One region of the Cytobacillus sp. C11.1 genome, then DNA from elsewhere that is predicted to be linked to it. Evidence: predicted binding sites of a transcription regulator. Region 1 holds the regulator's gene; each other region holds the start of a gene.
What was found. The regulator LexA, encoded in region 1, represses DNA repair genes until DNA is damaged. The targets are predictions, from matches to a motif close to CGAACATATGTTCG.

Region 1 (4,138 bases):
AGTTTTTTAGGGGTTACGTCATTGCCCTTAGGATCAACGACCGTTACGCCTTTTAACGTATTTAACATCGAAGAGCGGAATGTCTCCAAATATTCTCTGCGGAGTGAAGATTGCTCCTTCGCTTCTTCTTCTGTTAAACGGGATTCTTTCGCCTTCTTTGCCAGTGCGTTAATTCGAGCAAGTTTTTCTTTTGGCAGCATGCTTAAGCTCCTTTATATCAAAAGTTAACCTTTGGATAATCTAAAAGAAAGTTTGGTTACACTACAAGTTTCACCAATTATAAATATTGAAACTCAAATGCCATCATACTAAAAAAGAGCACTTTTGACAAGAAAAGTGCTCTACTCTGCTAATGAATCAACATATTCTTTATATCTTCTATGTACGGTTGCTTTTGATATATTGTAGCCGAATCCCCTTAACGTTGCTGCGATTTCGGCGAAGGTGAGATCGTTTTTTCGAAGCCGGACAATTTCATCGATTGGGACTTCGATCCTTTCCCTGCCGGCATTGACTCCTTGATTACTAAGATTTTTCTCAGGATGGTATCCTTTTTCTACCGCTCTTTGCATACCCCGTTTAATTTTAATATTATGAAGCTTTCTTTGATACTCTTCTACCATTCCGACAATGCTCAATACCATGGAGTCCGATTCCGATAGCTGAAGCTTGCCGTAGTTGGAAATGCTGTAAAGCTGGACCTCTTCTTTAAAGATACAATGGAGGATGGCAATCTTGGCATTGCCGCGCCCAAGCCGTGTCTCATCCTGGATCAGAACTACATTAATATCCTTTTCTTTTATTAAATCCAGAAGCTCAAGTATCCCGTCTCTTTCTAAATCGTATCCGCTCGCCTGGTCGCGAATAACTTTCACCACTTCAAAACCATTCTCTTTTGCCAGGTTCAATAGCTCCTCTTCCTGTCTGGAGAGAGAGGTTTCCTGCGTTTCTTTAGTTGTGCTTACCCTGCAGTATATAATTGCTTTCATAATTTCTCCTTTAACTATTTGAGTTCAGAACTGGCAAGCTCGGTAAATGGCTGCCCTTCCGCAGCTTTAACAGGGATAACAATTTCATCACCTGGAAATATTCTTCCTCCGGCAATTCCATTGTTTTGTTCTACCCAGTTAATAAATTCATCTGCTGACAGTGAATGTTCAGCTGAGAAATCTTCAGCGATTTCCCAAAGGGAGTCACCTTCAGATACAGTAACTTTAACAAACTTTTCACTATCCGGCGTTTCCATTTGCAAAACTAATATTAATGATGCTGCCAAGCTTAAAATGAATAGAATAATAGCATAAGAATAAGAATCCCACAATTTTTTCAACATTATTAAACACCTCTGTTAGAATATATGTTCGCATTTGATGTTTTTATTATAGACCGAACACTTGTTTGATGTCAACGAAAATTCGAACTTATGTTTGTATCACCTGGTAATTGATGCTATAATAAAGACAAAGAAAATCATACGAGGTGCGTTAAAGATGGTGAAATTATCAAAAAGGCAGCAAGATATATTGGAATTTATAAAAGAAGAAGTAAAACTAAGAGGCTACCCGCCTTCTGTTAGAGAGATAGGAGAAGCAGTTGGGCTTGCTTCCAGCTCTACTGTCCACGGCCATCTCGCAAGGCTCGAAAGCAAAGGTTTGATCCGCAGGGACCCTACTAAGCCGCGTGCCATTGAAATTTTAGATTTGGACGAGTCTTCGCACATTCCAAAAGTTAGCGCAGTAAACGTGCCGATCGTTGGTAAGGTTACTGCCGGCCAGCCGATTACCGCGATTGAAAATGTGGAGGAATACTTCCCTCTCCCAGAAAGGCTGGCTCCAGCTGACGAGCATGTATTCATGCTTGAAATTATGGGAGAAAGTATGATTGAGGCTGGAATTCTGGATGGTGACTATGTAATCGTTAAGCAGCAAAGCACAGCTAATAACGGAGATATTGTTGTTGCCATGACTGAAGAAGACGAAGCGACCGTTAAACGATTTTTCAAGGAGAAAGATTATGTTCGCCTCCAGCCTGAAAATTCTACGATGGAACCTATTATCCTTCGAAATGTATCCATCCTTGGCAAGGTAATTGGAGTATATCGACATATTCATTAATAGACTTTCAAAAAGCAAGCATTTATGTTTGCTTTTTATTTTTTGAAAAATACTGATTATATACAGTTCTTATTACCTGATCCTATGAATAAAATCATACGATAGTACCAGTTACTTCTTACTTGGAAGGAAGTTACAGTAAAGTTTAACTATTTTATTTTCAGAAAATTCGGTATTTTTATGCATACTAATTTATACCATCTCCCTATATAATGGTAATACACCGAGAATCAACCTAAGGTCGCTTGTCCAAAATCTCGACTTTAGGAGTGTGAAGAAAATATGTTTTTGAACATTACCTTCGCTTTGTTGATTGGTGGGCTGGTCGGTGTCGTTGGACATATTCGGAAAGAAGGCAAAATGGTAAAACCCCGGAGGACAAAGAAATTCATCTACCTGGGGGTCTTGGAAGAAGTAATCATGGGGGCTTTAGCGGCTGTTTTTTTGGTCGTATCTTCAGATCCTGACTCTACCTTAAAGATTGTACTCCTTTCGGTTATTGCAGGATTTGGAGGAGATGCACTGCTGACATGTCTCGATTTCTTAAAGATCAGACATAAAGAATAGAGATTGGCAGAAAGAGTTCATATAGACAAAACCTCGTTCTTCATCGAACGGGGTTTTTTGTGTGACTGCATTAAACTGTTTTGCGTTTGTATTACAAATCCCGGTAAAGTATGATTTTTCCGCCAATTTATGATATTATTTCATCTGGGCAAATTCCATGAAAGTGGGAGACGCAAAGCCACGGGCCTAAAACGATTAAAGTCATGGCAGCCGGGCTGCTTATAAGACAATTCATACCAGAACAATTTGCCTAAATCAGCTATGAGAAGGGTGAAAAATGATTTATCCAACAGTGCTTAGCAAGGAGTCGAACTTGGTGCACATCGTAAAGGATCAAAACAGCTGTGTATGCGGATTTACATACAATGCCTTTACAACTTTCACCAAAAAGGATCTTAAAAAAATAAAATTCAAACCGGAAAAGGTTATCACCTGTCCGAACTGCAAATCCATCATTCAGTGATGGATTTTTTATATATTAGGCTATATTAAAGTTTGTTGTTAATGGCACTGCGTTTTGTAGCTTGAGGAGTGAAAACGCACTCGCATATTCTTCATGTGGTATTTATTCGGGGATGTATAATTCATTGACCCCTGCGAGAAGCGTGTCAACGGGAGACCACAGACGCGAATGCACCTAGGAGCGTCAGACCGACCGCGGAACGCGAGCTCAGTGAACGGAAATCACCACTCAAGCTTAACCGCACAAAAAAGCCTCGGCACTGAGGCCAAGGCTTGACTGATTATTAATACATGCTCAGATACTGCTCGCGCTCCCATGGATGCACTTGCGTACGGAACATATCCCACTCGATTTCTTTTGCTTCAATGAAGTGTTCGAAAATATGATCGCCAAGAGCAGAAACGATTACTTCGTCATTTTTAAGTTCTTCAAGGGCAGCTGCCAATGTTGCTGGAAGATCCTTGATCCCTTCTTCTACACGCTCTTGCTTGTTCATTACATAGATGTTGCGGTCAACTGGTGCTGGAGGAGTCAATTTGTTCTTGATTCCATCAAGTCCAGCTTTTAATAACACAGCCATAGCAAGGTATGGGTTCGCAGCAGGGTCAACACTGCGGACCTCAACACGAGTACTTATGCCGCGGGAAGCCGGAATACGGATAAGCGGTGAACGGTTTTGAGCAGACCATGCAACATAGCAAGGTGCTTCATAGCCAGGAACCAAACGCTTATAAGAGTTAACGATTGGGTTTGTTACTGCTGTAAATGCTGTAGCATGATTGATGATGCCTGCGATAAAGTGACGTGCGTCATCACTAAGTTGAAGATCGCCAGTTTCGTTGAAGAATGCATTTTTTCCATCCTTGAATAATGAAACGTTACAGTGCATACCAGAACCGTTCACACCGAATAGTGGTTTTGGCATAAATGTCGCATGCAGGCCGTGCTTGCGGGCAATTGTTTTAACAACAAGCTTGAACGTCTGGATTTGATC
Region 2 (4,138 bases), 650 kb from region 1:
AAGACGTTGAGGCGTTATAGATCTTAAGTAAAAACTTTTTATATTCGCCTTCAAGTTCTATCCCATTTCCAAAATGCTGCTGGAAGGCAAAGAAATTCTTTTCTAAAAGTTCCGGGTTTAATCCGTTGGGTAAAGTGAATGTGATGGTAGTGGATTCTTTGGCAAGGTCTACTGAGTGGATTTTTGGGAAGATTAGTCGTTCATTATCCTCTGTCTTATAGGTTAAGTGGATTTTCCCGGATTTAAAGGCATCAATAAGTTTCTTTCTCACTTTGAGTTTTTCCCATTCGCTTTTAAATTTCATCTTAACCACCCCAAAATAGCGTTTGTTTCAAGAAAATACACGCCAGCTACAATTCCAGCTATTGGCAGTAAGATTTTAAGTGTATTCCCCAAGGCATGATAACCAAAAGATTCAAGTGTTTTCTCCAGACAGGTCACTGCAATAGTGGCTGCACCTGCAATAAAGAACATCGGTTCAAATAACATCATTTTTTCCTCCTAAAAGTTTTTTGAAAATTCACGAACCCCCTCGCGCTCCCCCTTCAGGTCTTCTGGCTTCGCCTCCCTCTTAACAGATTTTCTTTTTGCTGTTCTTTTAGCCTTTTTCGTTGTACAAATGCATTAGATATACATGGATGAATCTGTGTAGAAAACAAATATCAAATGCTGCAGCATTCTTTTAGAAATTCATATTCTACTGTGTAGTTACCGTGTATAGTTCATTGTATGGGCAAACAACTAGAAACTTGCCTGTCTATCCTAAATTTCTTTGTAATTATCACAAGTAATTTATGAAAGGATTCAATTAGCTTGTATCGAATACATATAATGGGTGATAAATATGGTAATCGTCTTAATAGGTTCATGGATTAAACAATCTCCTTACAACCGGCCAGAGATCTGTAAGATATTCGGTATATCTCAGAACACATTATCGAATTGGTGCACTGGCAAAACATACCCATCGATTCCACAAGCATTGAAACTTGCAGCATTACTAAACGTAAAGGTAGATGACCTATATAAATTACAGGAGGATGAAAAAATAAGATGAAAAATTTTGAATACAAAACTGTTTCTTTTGGAAAAGCAGGGGGTTTATTTAAATCAAAAGATAAGAGTTCGCCAGACGAAGAATTAAATAAATTAGGGCAAGAGGGCTGGGAATGTGTTAGTGTATATTCCCAAGTAATTGGAGGTTCTGCAACCGAAGTAAATTACTTATTCAAGAGGGAAACTGAATAAAAAATTAAACCGTCTCAATTAAGAGGCGGTTTTATTATGCGCAGCGTTCTTGGCTGTGTTGGCTCCCAGCTGATATATCCTTTATCCTTTAATTTATGAAGAAGGCCCCTCACTGTGGATGGTGATTTCAATCCTAACATTGCAGCTATATCACGATATGCTGGCGGGTAATTATGTGCATTCACATATTGATTTATCACTCCTAAAGTTTCTTTTTGTCTCCTGGTTAAATCACGCATAATTAACCCCTCTTTTTCTACGTTGTTTGGCTGCAGATAAGATGTTTGCTCGTTTAAACAATCTAAGCTGCTGTTTACCAATATCAAATGTCAGGATGCCTTCCACAGTTATTTTTCTAATAATTACTGACCTATGTGTGAGTTCTCCAGCATCATTTATATAGATTAAATCAATCGGTAATTTACTTTCCATTGAGTATTTAAACAAGCAATTCATCATTTCCAGCTCCTTTTGACATAATAATATACGAACAATAGTTCGACTTCAAGTTGATTTCCGAACGAATGTTTGTATAATTTATAGTATAAGGAGCTGACAGGAAATGATTCGTGATCGCGGAAAAATGAAATGGCAAGGCGCATTCTTTATGCCTGAGCATTTAAAATTGCTAAAACAAATAACCTATGATGAAAATAAACAAAAGAAGCCGCAGCTGGATGAACAGGAACTTGAGGAGATTGGATTTGTTGTTATGGACTCACTGAACTATACCATTCCCATTAAGGTAACGATCTGGCAGGATGGTTTTTTCCAGGCTATAACCGGAATAGTTGATAAAGTGGATATGCTAATGAAATACATCCTTTTTAATTCTGAGGAAGGGAAAAGAAAAATCATGATTGAAGAAATCACGGCTGTTGAGAGGGTTTAATTATGACAAGGATTCCAGAGAAAGACCGCGATATTATAGAACAAGCAATTTATCTTCCTATGCTGCTAACCATTCTTGAACGTGATCGAATCATTATCGATAAAGCAGGCTTTAAACTTAAGGAACCTTATCTGCACTTAATTGAGGAAACCATTAAGGCTGTTCAGAGGGATTTAAAAGAAACAAGGAATGCTATAAGGCAGGGCCAGATGAAGGTTGAGCAGATTGCCCGCGATGATGCTTTTACAATGTTTTTATTCATCTACAAAGGGTTTGAAGAACAGCACAACTACTTTAACCCACGGATCCGGAATAAAGTGCAGGAGTTAATGGAGTACTATCTTTATAAGCGATATAAATCAAAAGAAAAAGCCAATAATTAAATCGACTTTTTCATTCCACAATTACTACACTCTCTAAGGAATTCACCATCGCCAACTTTGGATTTAAAATGTGAGTTTCCGCAATTGTCACAGCGCCCAGCTTGCTTATCAGGTAATTCATTATAGGTATAGATTTTATTTAGTTCAATATTATCGTAATCGTATTCCATGTTGTCACCCCAGAAGATAATATATCAAACATTGCAGGATAAATGAAGGCTGTTTATTATTCACAAATTAGACACAAGGACTTTTCTCCTATTAGCTGAATTATTTAGCTGAAGGGAGGGATAAAATTGAAGACCAAAAATAATATAAATCCACATTGTCATGTTTGTATGGAAGAATTTAAGATGGGCGTAGATGTAGTAATGGATGGTACCTTTAAGGGGATCATACATGCAGATTGTAACTATCTGCCGCCAGGTGAGATTGAAGATCGAGGGAAATTTGAGGATATTGTCATGAGGAACCAAAGGTGGTTTAGCCAATTTAATCATGTAATAATGCACTGAAATTAACGCCCCTCTCGATTGAGAAGGGCATTTAATTTCTCATTAAACTAAGTTTATTAAGATTGATTTTTGAGCACCTTGAACTAATATTTTATTATTGTTTATATGAGGTGATAATTATGACATTAATTTCGGCGGTTGTTACAAGCTCTATCCTTACTAATGATACGGTTTACTTAGCTTGTGATAGTAGGGTTAATTTTGCTTCAGATGATGGAAAACCTACTTCTTATACAGATCAGGCAAATAAAGTAGTAATTGTAAATGACTTTTTGGTAATTGCATATGCAGGAGATTACTATAAAGCTAATTTAGCTATTGAAGCATTTAATAAAAATAATATAGACACCAATAAAAATATCTTTAATGTTGCACTAGATATCAGTAACAAGTTACAGGAGAATTTTAACGGCAAGGATACTTCTTTCTTGATTTTTATTAAAAAAGGGAAATGGAATGTATATGAAGTTGATTCTAATACGTTTATTCCCCAACCTAAGTCGGTCGGTCTTCATTTGATAGGAATGGGGGAAGAAGAACAGGATGAATTTCGAAAAGCCCATGACCAAGCGCGGAAAGAAATTGATCCTCCAACAATAGATGGACTTTATACAATTCCTTTACTAAGTGCATTTCAGCGATGTTTTAACCAAGACGTAAATGGTATAGTGAGCTTTTTTATATTAAACAAATTTGGTATTTCAAGACTGGGTATAGGTGCTAACAATGATGGTGAAAATTGGATTCTCTATATTCCGGAAAAAAATGTTACAACTAGGTTCGTTAATGGCAATCCTTTTGGTTCAATAAGCACAAATTTCAAAGAAATAAAAACGGGCGGTGATAAATACCTTAATGATTTGCGTCAATTTTTACAAAAGAAAAAAGATAAAGTGCTATAAATTAGAAAAAACTGGTGATTTTGTACGATAAACAGCATATGAGATAGCCCCTCTCATTGAGAAGGGCTATTCTTTATTACTTTCTCTTTAGTTTACTCAGTAATTCTTTTACTTTTTGTCGATATTCCATGGTTTCTTCTTCTAAAAACTGTACCTTTAGAACTTGTTGATTTTCATCAAAGGTAACTAAAAGAATAT
Region 3 (4,138 bases), 1.0 Mb from region 1:
GCTGAGTAAATCAAAGCAATTATCACTGTAGTAAGTTGTAATATTTTGGGAAAACAAGTCGCTTTGACCAACAAATTTTTTAAGGGCATCATAAGTGTATGCTTTATGTTTTGTGTTAATAAAATTATGCAAAACACCCATATTAATAGCTAATATCACTTTTTGGTCATTTTGCTCTATTAATTGGTCTGAGAATCCTTTGAGTACTTCTTCCAATGTCTCCATTGCATTCTTATTTGGAGAGAAGCTTTCTGTAGCATCATTAAAAATTGTGTACTCATTTATTAAGTCTGCTTTTTTTTCTTTTAAGTAAGCTAAAAGATGTGATTTTCCATCTCCGACACTTCCGCATAGTAGAATTAAATTCCCTCTAACTTCTTTTTTACGGGAACTTAAAATGGACTCTAAGTCTAACTGAATTTTCCTATCAACATGCATATAATCTTTAAATGAACTAAACTGACTAGCATTTTCAATAGCTTCCTGAGAAGAATCCTTTAGCCTTGTTAGCTCTCTTAGAAGATAACTTTCACCCTCATTTAAATCTGTTTTCAATAAAGGACGTCTTGATTCTTCAATTGAATTAGATTTCTCTTCCTTGGTGGACTCTTCTTCTTTAACGTCTTCATTTGTATTTGGTTCAACTGCTACTTTTTTTGATGGTTCAAACTTACCTGCTCCTAAGAGTTCTAATATTTGTTTTTTTACTATATCTTCAATGTTTTCTTTAGGTCTTGGTTTTGGAACTTCATAAAAAGGGATCTTGACTTGTTCTGATGAATAAACTTCATAAAACCATACACCAATCTTGTACATCTCTTTATGCAACTTGAAAGCAGCAGTAATATCGTTAAATTTTCCGTCATGTGCAGCTTTATTACCTGATAAACGGATGGTATCAAATGATTGCTGAATTTCTTTTCTTATGTAACCTTCTCTGGAAAGAAAGGAAATTTTATCGTGTAAAGTTGACAAATAAGGTGCTTCAATATCCTCTTGCTTAAAGACTTCATTAAGAATTTCCTCTGCAAATAGTCTAGCTTTAACAATGGAACTGCTTGGATCTTCAAAAAGCAGCTCTTCCATTTTCTTCGAAATAAAAGCTGCATCTGCATTTATATTTTCTAAGAAATTTAAGAAATAAATCTCTGTGGTATTCATTCTAAAATCATCTCCGAATGCTTAATCTTTTACTAACTTCATCATATCACACTCCCCTGCCAATTTTTAAGCAAGGTAACCACCTTACTTACAATTAATTTACAGATTAGAAAAGCCGAATAAAAGTTCGCATTTTTATTGTAAATAGAAATAACTAAGTTTATAATATTTTTATAACATTACGTACGTAATGAGGAGGAATGAAAATGGATGCTACTTTTAGTTATAATTTCCCTGCTATTAGAGGTATACAGGCAGATAAAGAATATTTTGTTGCTATGTGCCCATTAAGAATTATTCCAAAAATATTTCTGTTTGACGAAGAAGAAATTCCACCAGAACATCGGTCACAAAGAATTTTAAATAAAGCACGTATTCCTGAAATGACCAATTACATAGTTGAAAACCAAAAGGATTATGTTTTCTCTTCTATTACTGCTTCAATTGATGGTGACATAAAATTTATTCCTTTTAACAACGACTCTTCTTTAAATGATCTTGGTCAATTAAGAATTTCCTTAGATGCCAGATTCCTAATAAATGATGGACAGCATCGAAGAGCAGCAATTGAAGAAGCTTTAAAAATTTCTCCAGAGTTAGGAAATGAAACAATTTCAGTCGTTTTCTATCATGATGAAGGATTACGGAAGTCTCAGCAAATTTTTTCAGATCTTAATAGACATGCAGTGAATACAACCTCTTCAATTGGAATTCTATATGACCATCGTGATCGTCTTGCCTTAATTACCAAAGATTTGATTACTACGATCCCTTTACTTAATAGATATACAGATAAAGAGAGAGTTTCACTATCGAAAAACTCTCCCAAAATCATGGCATTAAATCATATTTTTAATACAAATTTAAAATTACTAGGGAAAACTAAGGGTGATGAAATTACCCAAACAGAAGAACAATTTCTTAAGCAATTTTGGTCAGTTTTAACTGATTCTATTGTAGAATGGAACTTGGTCTTTCAAAAGGAATTAACACCAAGAGACCTAAGAGCTAATTACATTGTTGGACATGGAGTATTTATTGAAGCGATGGGACTAGTTGGCAATTATCTTATTAAATACAACGAAAACGACTGGAAAAAATATATAAAGAAACTTAAGAAAGTTGATTGGAATAGAAGCAACACTTCAGAATGGTTAGGTAGAGCTTATAACCAAAACGGCAGAATTCAGAAAACAAATTATACAATTCAATTAACCTCAAATAAAATTAAACAATTAATAGGCCTTCCATTAACTGAGGCAGAACAAACATTAGAAGATAAATTCTTTCAAGGAGTAGTTTGATATGACAAACGGCATCATCAGTAATTTACTATCAAAAAATATGCCTTATGTAGATGAAGCTAAAGAGCATATAAAAAAAGCATATAAAGAAGATAACCGTCCCTGGGTAGTTGGATATAGCGGTGGAAAGGATTCAACAGTAGTAGTACAACTAGTGTTTGAGGCTCTGTCAGAGATGGACAAAGAAGAATTGCATAAAAAAGTTTATGTAATCTCATCAGACACCTTAGTTGAAACTCCATTAATTATTAATTCAATTAATCAAACTCTAAGGAGAATTCAAGATGAGGCACTTACAAGAGATTTGCCAATTGAAACTCATAAAGTAAAGCCAGTTATCAAGCAATCATTTTGGGTTAATATTATCGGAAAAGGATACCCATCTCCTAATCAGCAATTCAGATGGTGTACAGATCGTTTAAAGATTGATCCTGCTAACCAGTTCATAATGGACAAAGTCTCATCCTTTGGAGAAGTTATTATGGTATTAGGGGTGCGTGAAGACGAAAGTGCCACTCGCGGAAACGTAATCCGATCTCATACTGTAGAAGGTAAAACATTTATGCGACACTCGACTCTTTCAAATGCATATGTTTACGCTCCAATAAGAAGTTTTACGCTAGATGATGTTTGGGACTACTTATTAAACCACCCTTCTCCTTGGGGAGACGATAATCATGAGTTACACCGACTTTACCAGGATTCGAATAGCGGAGAATGTCCACTTGTAGTTGATAAATCAGTAAAAGAAAGTGCTGGCTCGTGTGGGAACAGCCGTTTTGGCTGCTGGGTTTGTACAGTTGTTAATGAAGATAAAGCTCTAAGTGGCTTTATTCAAAGCGGACATGATTGGATGAGACCTTTACTTGATTTTCGAAATTGGCTATCGAGTATTAGAGATGATCGAGAAAAAAGAATGAAATATAGAATGAACGGACAAATCTATTATAAAGAAGTTAGGATTGAAGATATTGATGGCGTCCCTCATGTCATGATACCTAAAAAGTCTGGAAGACCTAAACAGCAAATTCCATTAGACCAATACACTGTTATGGAAAAAGAAAAGCTTAAAAGTTATATAGAATCTAATAATGTTGATCTTAGCGCTCCAGAAGATCAAATGATTTTGGTTACCTATGAGGAAGAAATGCTAGACGGAGAGAAAGTACTCAAATATGCTCAATTAGGTTTAGGACCTTATACAATGGAAGCACGAAAAGAAATTTTAGTAAGACTCCTTAAAGTCCAAAAAGACTTAAAGCACCCAGAAGATCCTTATTACGAACTAATTAGTATAGATGAACTTAAAGCTATAAGAAAAATATGGTTTAAAAATGGTGAATGGGAAGACCCAATCCCAACAATTTATGAGGAAATTATGGACCAACCGATTGATTGGGAAATAGATGACCGTCCACTCTTTGATAATGAACAAATATCCGATCTTGAACTACTGGCTGATCAATTTAAAGTAGATATTAAGGTGCTCAAGAAACTTATATCAATAGAAAAAGAATTCTCTGGATATAAAGTGAGAAGAGGGCTTATAAACGAAATCGGAAAGGCTCTTAAGCAAGATTATTTACACTTATAGATGAAATTGAGGTTTTAAGATGATTATTAATCAGATTCAGTTAACCAATATTGGAGCTTATAGAGGAACTAATTCCTTT

Region 2: a site for LexA is predicted at 1,736-1,749, ahead of AC3ZVC_RS23735 (YolD-like family protein). Genes of this name have one in related genera too.
Region 3: a site for LexA is predicted at 1,278-1,291, ahead of dndB (DNA sulfur modification protein DndB). Genes of this name have one in related genera too.

What each region holds. Positions count from the first base shown of each region.
Region 1 covers NZ_CM176935.1:4,148,638-4,152,775, forward strand. Annotated here, with positions in the region: gene AC3ZVC_RS20515 (DUF896 domain-containing protein) at 1-200, opposite strand, end outside; gene AC3ZVC_RS20520 (YneB family resolvase-like protein) at 342-989, opposite strand; gene yneA (cell division suppressor protein YneA) at 1,004-1,333, opposite strand; gene lexA (transcriptional repressor LexA) at 1,491-2,114, shown strand; gene AC3ZVC_RS20535 (DUF4257 domain-containing protein) at 2,397-2,681, shown strand; cyclic di-GMP riboswitch class I at 2,819-2,904, shown strand; gene AC3ZVC_RS20540 (hypothetical protein) at 2,959-3,144, shown strand; gene glnA (type I glutamate--ammonia ligase) at 3,428-4,138, opposite strand, start outside.
Region 2 covers NZ_CM176935.1:4,798,632-4,802,769, forward strand. Annotated here, with positions in the region: gene AC3ZVC_RS23705 (FtsK/SpoIIIE domain-containing protein) at 1-304, opposite strand, end outside; gene AC3ZVC_RS23710 (hypothetical protein) at 301-492, opposite strand; gene AC3ZVC_RS23715 (helix-turn-helix transcriptional regulator) at 845-1,057, shown strand; gene AC3ZVC_RS23720 (DUF4177 domain-containing protein) at 1,054-1,248, shown strand; gene AC3ZVC_RS23725 (LexA family protein) at 1,263-1,487, opposite strand; gene AC3ZVC_RS23730 (hypothetical protein) at 1,480-1,707, opposite strand; gene AC3ZVC_RS23735 (YolD-like family protein) at 1,811-2,140, shown strand; gene AC3ZVC_RS23740 (YhjD family protein) at 2,143-2,523, shown strand; gene AC3ZVC_RS23745 (DUF8096 family protein) at 2,520-2,693, opposite strand; gene AC3ZVC_RS23750 (hypothetical protein) at 2,877-3,038, shown strand; gene AC3ZVC_RS23755 (hypothetical protein) at 3,158-3,940, shown strand; gene AC3ZVC_RS23760 (DUF3006 domain-containing protein) at 4,017-4,138, opposite strand, start outside.
Region 3 covers NZ_CM176935.1:3,127,678-3,131,815, reverse strand. Annotated here, with positions in the region: partial or broken gene dptF (DNA phosphorothioation-dependent restriction protein DptF) at 1-1,086, opposite strand, end outside; gene dndB (DNA sulfur modification protein DndB) at 1,368-2,465, shown strand; gene dndC (DNA phosphorothioation system sulfurtransferase DndC) at 2,467-4,059, shown strand; gene dndD (DNA sulfur modification protein DndD) at 4,079-4,138, shown strand, end outside.